Regions from separate parts of the Kribbella deserti genome, predicted to be linked through region 2. Evidence: riboswitches for the same ligand, from Rfam matches in the RefSeq annotation. Region 2 holds a riboswitch; the other holds the start of a gene.

Evidence for each region. Region 2 has a riboswitch for cobalamin ahead of ACFFGN_RS26200 (ABC transporter substrate-binding protein). Riboswitches for the same ligand answer to the same signal wherever they lie in the genome.
Region 1: another riboswitch for cobalamin. It lies ahead of cobN (cobaltochelatase subunit CobN); the one in region 2 lies ahead of ACFFGN_RS26200 (ABC transporter substrate-binding protein).

Annotation. Positions count from the first base shown of each region.
Region 1 covers NZ_JBHLTC010000018.1:207,203-211,714, forward strand. Annotated here, with positions in the region: gene ACFFGN_RS14275 (DUF3500 domain-containing protein) at 1-298, shown strand, start outside; gene ACFFGN_RS14280 (family 20 glycosylhydrolase) at 305-2,629, opposite strand; cobalamin riboswitch at 2,764-2,907, shown strand; gene cobN (cobaltochelatase subunit CobN) at 2,944-4,512, shown strand, end outside.
Region 2 covers NZ_JBHLTC010000035.1:136,087-140,598, forward strand. Annotated here, with positions in the region: gene ACFFGN_RS26190 (FecCD family ABC transporter permease) at 1-363, opposite strand, end outside; gene ACFFGN_RS26195 (FecCD family ABC transporter permease) at 360-1,361, opposite strand; gene ACFFGN_RS26200 (ABC transporter substrate-binding protein) at 1,358-2,404, opposite strand; cobalamin riboswitch at 2,432-2,619, opposite strand; gene ACFFGN_RS26205 (pyridoxal-phosphate dependent enzyme) at 2,667-3,782, shown strand; gene ACFFGN_RS26210 (helix-turn-helix transcriptional regulator) at 3,775-4,413, shown strand; gene ACFFGN_RS26215 (alanine racemase) at 4,416-4,512, shown strand, end outside.

The sequences.
Region 1 (4,512 bases), on a different contig from region 2:
GCGCCAGCGCGACCTGTTCACCCGCCTGGTCGACCAGTACGTCGGCCGCGCGGCCGAACCGATCGCCCAGCGCGCGTGGCACGACATCACCGACGCGGGCATCGAGCAGCTGACCTTCGCCTGGGCGGGTAGCCCGAAACCAGGCGAAGGCCACTACTACTCGATCGCCGGCCCGACGTTCCTCCTGGAGTACGACAACACCCAGGACGAGGGAAACCACATCCACTCGGTCTGGCGCGATCTGCGCAACGACTGGGCCCACGACCTCCTAGCCGCCCACTACGCCGCCCATAGCTAACGGACCTCAGGACCCGTAAAGCCAGAACTCGTACAGCGAATAGCCGTACGTCGTCGCGCGGGTGACACCTTGCATCCGCACGAACTTGACCGGCTCGGGCGCATTGAGCGTGACGGTGTCGTCCTTGCAGGTCGACGTGCCGACCGTGGCCGCGTCACGCCAACTGGTCCCATCGGCCGAAACCTGGATCCGGTACGCCGACGCGCAAGCCGCCTCCCAGAACAAGCGAGCCGAGCTGACCCGCGCGGGCTGCGCGAGCGTGAGCTGGAGCCACTCGCCGTTGGCATAACCGGACGCCCACCGTGTGGTCAGATCGCCATCGTTGACGTGCCGGGCGGCCAGCCGATCCAGACCCGCCTCCACGGACGAGGCCGAGGCGGTCGCCGTGAAGGAGAGGTGCCGCAGCCCCTCGGGAGCGGGCGGCACGGTACGAACGGCCGTCTGCGTCGTGGACCGCAAGTGGATGCCGCGATGCAACGCCGAGACACGCAGCACGGCTGGTGCGGCGGCACTCGGCGCGGTCCGCTGTGCGGTGAGCCGCCAGCTCCAAACGGCGGACTCGCCGGCTTCGAGATCTCCGTCGCCCGCGCTGAGTGGTTCGATCGAGACACCCGTGGCGGCGAGTTCGACGGCCGGCTGCACCCGGGTCAACGTCGTACCGCCGCGGTTCGTGACAGTCGCCGACAAGGTGGCCGACTCGCCCGCCGCGAGCGGGGCGACGGCGCCGGCCGTGATGCCGAGCCGCGGATCACCGGCCGTGGGCAGCGTGGTCGCGATCATCTCGGTGCCGGGTCCGATGCCCAAAGCGGAAGCCCTGCTCATGAAGGACTCATACGACAGACCGGGCTCCGCGCCCCGCCACATCTTCTGTGCGAGAACGCCGAAGGCCGGTTCGACCAGCCCATGCACGTCCAGCTCGTCGTAGTCAGCGTGCACGAGGTCGTTCCAGACCGCGGACATGGCGCCCCGGAGCAGCGGGTCGGCGGCGTCGACCGTCTGCCCACCGGCGAAGACGTTCGGCTGCCAGTTGTCGAACAGCCAGCGGCCGTCCAGCCCGCGACCGTGGTAGTAGTTCGCGAACGGCACGATGTAGAGCAACGCGTCGTTCGTGTTGATCAGGGGATACCCGTCGGCCAGCGCCGCCTTCGGGCCGTACCAGCTGTTGTTCCACGAGTTGATCGTGACGTCGCGGTCGTAGCCGTTCGCGCTGCCGGCCATCACCGAGAAGCTGCCCCACGCCGAAGCGGTCTTGCCGAGGCTGCGAACGTGCGCGGTGATGTCGTTGAAGTACTGGCGGTACTGCGGCTCGTACTCCCTCGGGTACTCGTCCGCGCCGACATGTACGGCCGGCCCTCGGAACCACGGGATGAACTCGTCGAACACCTGCTTCATGAACTCGGTCGTTGTCGGCTTGGTCAGATCGAGGTGGTCGGAGTTGCCGCCGTTGAGCCCGAGGGTTGGATCGAACTCGATGAACGCGCGGGCGTGGGCGGGTGCGTCGATCTCCGGCACGATCGTGACGTGGTGATCCGCCGCCACCGACTCCAGCCGATCCCAGTCGGCGCGACTGAACGAGCCGTCCTTCGCCGCGAGGCCCGCGAACCGTGGATTGTCCGAGGCCAACCGGAACGCCGACTGTGCCTTCGACCAGTCACCACCGGGCGCGGTGATCTCGTTGTCGTTCAGATGGATCTGGAAGGTGTTGAGCTTGAACCAGCTCATGTAGCGGACGTAGTCGCGGACGTACTTCTGGTCGAACCAACGCCGTCCGACATCGAGCATGAACCCACGCACGGCATAGTTCGGCCAGTCGATCGCGCTACCCACCGGAACCGTGGCCTCGCCGGGGCTTTGGCGCACCAGCATCTGCAGCAGACTGCGCGTCGCCCAGAACGCGCCGGTCGTCGTACGGCTCACGATTCGTACGCCGTTGGTGGTGTCCAGCTGGTAGCCCTCCTTCGCGGCGACTGCCGTGGCGGGACCGACGTTGGCGGCGGGATCCAGCCGTACGGCGATGTCGCGCGCGGTCGGACGGGACTCGACCACGACCGGAACGCTCCAGCCGGTGATCGCCCGCAGGTCGTCACGGAGCTGCCCGGCGACCTCGCGAAGTGCCACCGCGTCGGCGGGCCGCAGAGTGACTCGCAGGTCGCGGCGGAGCCTCAGCTGCCCGGTGCCGCCGGTCCACTGCTGCAGGGCGGGCACTACGGCTGGTGCGGCGTTGACTTCTTCAGCTTCGACTGTCGCGGCGCTTGCTGGACTGATGGCGGGTGGTGTGGCGGTGGCCAGCAGGCCGGCCACCAGTAGCAGGGCGGTGCACAAACGACTCATCGGCGCTCCTTTAGTACAACACTCATGCCCGAACATGATCATTAGAGCTTTGAATGCGCAGTTTCACGCTTTCGAGAGTTTTGAGCAGGCACGTGCGAACGTCAAGGCCTCGGCGTTGGCGGCTCGCCAGCCGCAGGCAGCAGGAGGGGCGGTGGTCGGCTAGAGTTCGGGACGTCATCGACGGCAATGCAGGAACCCGGTGCAAGTCCGGGACGGTCCCGCCACTGTGACCCCGTAACCCGGGGGAGTCAGGAACTGCCGCCGTCGGATCAGCCCACCCGGGGCGCGGACACCCCGAGGAAGGACGCCGGAACATGGCCTCGGCCACCCCCGATCTTCTCCTGCTCTCCACTGCGGACACCGATCTGCTCGCGGCCGCCCAGGCCGATACCGGCTGGCGGGTCGCGAACCCGGCGCGGGTCGAGCTCGACTCGCTGCCCACCCTGCTTGACGGCGTCGAGGTCGTAGTGGTCCGCCTGCTCGGCGGTCGCCGCGCCTGGGAGGAGGGCCTCGACGCCGTCATCTCCTCGGGCCTTCCGGTGGTGGTGCTCAGCGGTGAGGCCGCGCCCGACGCCGAGCTGATGTCGCTGTCGACCGTGCCCGCCGGTGCCGTCACCGAGGCCCTCGCCTATCTGCGCGAAGGCGGCTCGGCCAACCTGGCGAACCTGGCCGCGTTCCTGCGCGACACCCTGCTGCTCACCGGTGACACCTTCGAGCCGCCGCAGACCCTGCCGACGTACGGCGTGCGCGAAGGCCGTTCCTTCGTGCCGGACGAGCGGCCCGTGATCGGCGTCGTGTACTACCGGGCGCACGAGATCAGCGGTAACACCGCCTTCGTGGATGCGCTGGCCGACGCGATCGAGGCCGCCGGCGCGCAGGCCCTGCCGGTCTACTGCGGCACCTTGCGTGGGCTCGACCCGTCGTCGGAGGAGAACGCCGAGCTGTTCGGCCTGTTGAGTAAATGCGACGCCCTGGTCACGACCTTGCTCGCCGCGGGCGGCACGGTCGCGGCCGACGCGAGCGCGGGTGGCGCCGACGACGCCTGGGACGCGGGCGCGCTGGCATCACTCGACATCCCGTTGATCCAGGGCCTCGCGCTGACGTCGACCCGTGAGGTGTGGGAGGCGAGCGACGCCGCGATCAGCCCGCTCGACGCCGCCACCCAGGTCGCGATCCCGGAGTTCGACGGCCGCCTGATCAGCATTCCCTTCTCGTTCAAGGCGTACGACGCCGAGGGCATCGCGTCGTACGCGCCGGATCTGGAACGCTGCGCGCGGCTGGCCGGAATCGCGGTCGCCCAGGCCCGCCTGCGCCACGTTGAGCCCAAGGACAAGAAGCTCGCGCTGGTGCTGTCGTCGTACCCGACCAAGCACGCCCGGATCGGTAACGCCGTCGGCCTCGACACCCCCGCCAGCGCCGTCGTACTGCTCGGGCAGTTGAAGGAAGCCGGCTACGACCTCGGCAATCTGGATCTCGCCGAACTGCAGGGCAGTGACGGCGCCGATGGGCTGATCCACCGCCTGATCACCGCCGGTGGGCATGACGTCGACTGGCTGACCGACGAGCAGCTCGCGAACGCTGTCGCGAAGATCCCGCTGTCCACGTACGCGAAGTGGTTCGGCGCGGTGCCTTCTTCGTTGCAGGAGGCAATGACCGAGGCGTGGGGGGACGCGCCCGGCGAGTTGTACGTCGACAACTCCGGGCCGGAGTCGGCGATTGCGCTTGCGGCGTTGAGATTTGGCAACGTCGTACTGATGATCCAGCCGCCCCGGGGCTTCGGCGAGAACCCGGTCGCGATCTACCATGACCCGGAGATGGCGCCGTCGCATCACTACCTCGCGGCCTATCGCTGGCTCGAGGCCGCGCCTTCCGATGGCGGGTTC
Region 2 (4,512 bases):
GGTGATCATCACGACGGCGGCGAGCGCGGCACCGGCGTTGATGCCGATCAGATCCGGGCTCACCAGCGGATTACGCGCCAGCCGCTGGAAGATCGCACCCGAGATCGCGAACGCCGCACCGACGCCCATCCCGACCAGGACGCGCGGCAGCCGGCTGTTCACCACCACGTCGGTCATGATCAGGGAGCCGTTACCCGCAAGGGTGTTGAGCACATCCGCCAGCGGAATTTCGTAGTCGCCAAGCGTCAGCGACACCGCCGCCACAGCGAAGGTCAGCACCCACGCGATCGAACCGGTGACCAGGCTGACCAGATCCACCCGCGCCGAGACCGGCCCGGAACGCAGTACGACCAGGCGGTTCACAGTTCGGCCAGCTTCCGGCGGCGGACCAGCGCGATGAACAGCGGCGCGCCGACCAGCGCGGTCACGATGCCCACCTGGAGTTCACCGGGCCGGACCACCAGACGGCCGATGACGTCGGCGAGCAGCAGTACGGTCGGCGCGAGCACCATCGACCATGGCAGGATCCAGCGGTAGTCCGAGCCGACGATCGCCCGCGCCATGTGCGGAACCGTCAACCCCACAAAGGCGATCGGCCCGGCGATGGCGGTCGCCGTACCGGCCAGCGCCATCACCGCGAGGGCGGCGATGAGGCGAACCAGGTTGACCTTGGTACCGAGGGTGCTGGCGAGTTCGTCACCGAGCGCGATCTGGTTCAGCGAACTGGCCAGGCCAAGCGCCAGAACGGATCCGGCCAGGATGAAGATCCACGCCTGGCTGATGGTCGGTACGTCGGCACGCCCGAGCGAACCGACCACCCAGAAGCGGAACTCGTTCAACGTGGAGATGTCGAGCAAGGTGATCGCGGACGTGACCGAGCCGAGGAATGCCGAAATGGCCGCGCCCGCGAGCGCCAGCTTCACCGGGGTGGCGCCGCCGCGGCCGGCCGAGCCGACCAGGTAGACCACAACGGTTGCCACCAGAGCACCAGCCATCGCGAACCAGACGTAACCGCTGAGGCTGTGGATGCCGAGCAGGCCGATCGCCACCACGACCGCGAGGGCGGCACCGGCGTTCACCCCGAGGATGCCCGGCCCGGCGAGCGGGTTCCGGGTCACGCCCTGGATCACCGCACCCGCGAGACCGAGGCCGGCGCCCGCGAGCAGGCCTGCCATCGTGCGGGGAAACCGCAGGTACCGGATCACGCGGTCGGTATCGGAACCGGTGAAGCCGCGCGCGGCGGCGTACACCTCGTCGGGTCCGAGGAAGCGGTCACCGACCATCACCGAGACCACGACCACACCGGCCAGCACGGCCAGGGCGATCAGCAGACCCGCCGCACGCTGAGCCTGGAACCTCACTTGACCAGGTCGGGATGGATGATGCCGGCGATCAGCTCGGTGGTGTGCGCACCCCGCACACCGGCCGAGTGATGCGCGAACAGGAACGGCTTGATCCGCTTGTTCCGGACCGCCTTCAGATTCGCCAGCGCCGGGTTGTTCATCAACGCGGCCACCTCCGCGGCGGCGTCGGCCTCGGTCATCGTGGCGTCGCAGCAGTCACTCACCAGCACGTAGTCCGGATTGCGCTTGATGAACTCCTCCATGCTGATCTTCACGTTCCGCCGGGAGGTGAGATCGGCGAAGGCGTTCACACCGCCGGCCTCGCGAATCAGCACGGTGCCGAAGTCCGGACCGCCCGAGACGGTCATGCCGCCTTCGAGGTTGGCCCGCAGGATGGCGACCGTCGGCCGGTCGGCCCCGGCCACTTTCTGGCGCACGGCCGCGATCCGGGTCTTCTGGTCGGCGACTACCGCTTCGGCCCGTTCGGACACCCCGAAGATCCGGCCGAGGTCGCGCAGATCGGCGTACACGTTGTCCATCGAGACGGTCTTCGGGTCGATCGCCTCGTCCCCGAGACCGTCCGCCGTCGGGCAGAGCGGGCTGAAGATCCACGTCCGCACGCCGAGTTCGGCCAGGCCCTTGCGTGCGCCGAAGCTCGCGTCACTGCCGTTGCTGCTGAACACGTCGTTGAACCCGGACAGCACGAAGTCCGGATTCTGGCTGAGCAGCTCCTCGCGACTGGGCAGGTTCTTGTAGTACTTCCGGGACTTCTGGGCCTCCGCGTACTCGGGCAGCACCACCGCGTCCAGGTACGCCGTACCGACGAGGCGGTCCGAGATCCCCAGCGCATGGGCCATCTCGATCGCCGGCTGGTACGCCGCGAAGACGCGCTTGGGTGGGCCATCGACGGTGACGTCCAGGCCGCAGTTCCGCACGGTGATGGCGGCGGCCCCGGTTTCGTCACCCGCCTGGGCGGCACCACCGCAGCCGGCGACCAGGCTGCTGCCAACGGTCAGCGCGGTCAGAATCAGGACAGGTTTCAGCAACGCACCAACGGCCATAGGACCGCTCCTCCAGCACCTCGTGGACGGGTCTGACGCGTCGTAGCCGGTCTCCTGGCTGACGGGATACCTCGTGCGCCGACGGGCCTTCCCAGTTGCTCACGCAACCAGTGACCCCTGCTGGGCAGGGTGGCCGATGCACTTCCCGATCACAGTGGCGAGGGCCGCGCCGGTATCTCACCGGCTTCCCGAGCACCACGACGGCGCCACGGTAGCCCATGCCGACATTGATAGACTAAATGTCTACGATTAGACTTATCGTATGAGTGAGCCGACGTACGTCGATCCGCGGTCCGGGCGCGACTACCCGCTGGAGGTTTCCCGCTGGCGCGGGGACGATGGCGCACCGCTGACCGTGTCGGCGCTGCCGGGCATCGGCCCCGACGAGATCGACCCGGGCGTTCGCTCGTTGTGGCGGTATCGTGCCGCTCTGCCCGGCGACATCCGCGAACCGGTCACCCTCGGCGAGGGATGTACGCCGCTGGTGGATCAGCGCTGGGGCGACGCCGACGTGCTGTTCAAGCTCGAGTGGTTCAGCCCGACGGGCAGCTTCAAGGACCGCGGTACCAGCGTGATGATGTCGTACCTCGCGGGCCAGGGCATCGACCGCGTGATCGAGGACAGCTCCGGCAACGGTGGTTCCTCGGTCTCGGCGTACAGCGCTCGCGCCGGCATCCAGGCCCGCATCCTCGCGCCCGAGGGCACCTCCCCGGCGAAGGTGCTGCAGAGTCGCGCGTACGGCGCCGAGGTCGAACTCGTCCCGGGCGACCGCGAGGCCACCTCGGCCCGCGCGCTGGCGGAATCAGCCGAGACGTACTACGCGAGCCACAACTGGCATCCGTTCTTCCTGCAAGGGACCAAAACCCTGGCCTACGAACTCTGGGAGGACCTCGGCTTCCGCGCGCCCGATGCCGTCGTCACCGTGGCCGGGGCGGGCAGCATCGTGCTCGGGTGCGACCTGGGCTTCTCCGAACTCCTCGCGGCCGGGCACATCCCCCGGCTGCCAAGGTTGCTCGTCGCCCAGCCGGAGGCGTGTGCGCCCATCGTCGGCGCGTTCCACGATCAGCCGGTGGAGTTCACGCCGACGATCGCGGAGGGTACGGCGATCCAGCGGCCGATCCGGTTGCCCGAGGTGGTCGCGGCCATCCGGCGATCCGGCGGGGACCTCGCGGCCATTCCGGAGGCCGGCATCGCCGGAGCGGTACGGCGCCTGGCCTCGGTCGGGCTCTACGCCGAACCGACCAGCGCGACGGCCGCCGCGGCGATCGAGGTGTTCCGCGCCCGCGGGCAGATCCGCCCGGGCGAAACGACCGTGGTGATCCTGACCGGGTCGGGGCTGAAGGCAACCACCCGGATGGCCGAGGTCTTCGATGCCTGAGCTGACTCGATTGACTGAGGACGAACTACTGCTGCGCGAGGCCGAGACCATCGTTGTTGCGCTGGGCAAGATGTTTCCCGGCGTCTGCGAGGTGGTGCTGCACGATCTGCGCCGGCCCGACAACGCGATCCGCGTGATCGAGAACAACCTGTCCGGACGGGCCGTCGGCGCGCCCGCGACCGAGCTCGGGCTGGCCCGGGTCGAGGACCCGGACTACCCCAGCGTGATCCAGAACTACCCGAACAGGTTTCCCGACGGGCGCCCGGCCAAGAGCACCTCGATCGGCCTGAAGAACAGCGCCGGCGTGTACGTCGCCGCGATCTGCCTCAACCTCGACGTATCCCTGTTCTCCACGGTCGCGCGGGCCCTCGGCAACCTGGTCCAGACCGATTCGCCCGAGCAGCCGCTGACCGAGAACCTGCGGGCGCGAACCACCGGCGAACTGCGTTCCGTCGTTGAGGAATTCGCCGCCGCGCGAGGTCGAATGCCCCGCGATCTGGAAGTTGCCGACCGCAAGGAACTGCTTCGATCCCTGAAGGAGCAGGGCTTTCTCGAGGTGAAACACTCGGTTCCGGCGCTGACCGAGATCCTCGGCATCTCCCGCGCCACCGTCTACAACTACGTGAGGTGACCATGTCCTCCGCAACCACCCGCACGCCGTACCTGCGGCTGGACTCCGACCGCGTCGTCCGCAACATCCAGCGCCTTCGCGATCAGCTCGCGCCACTCG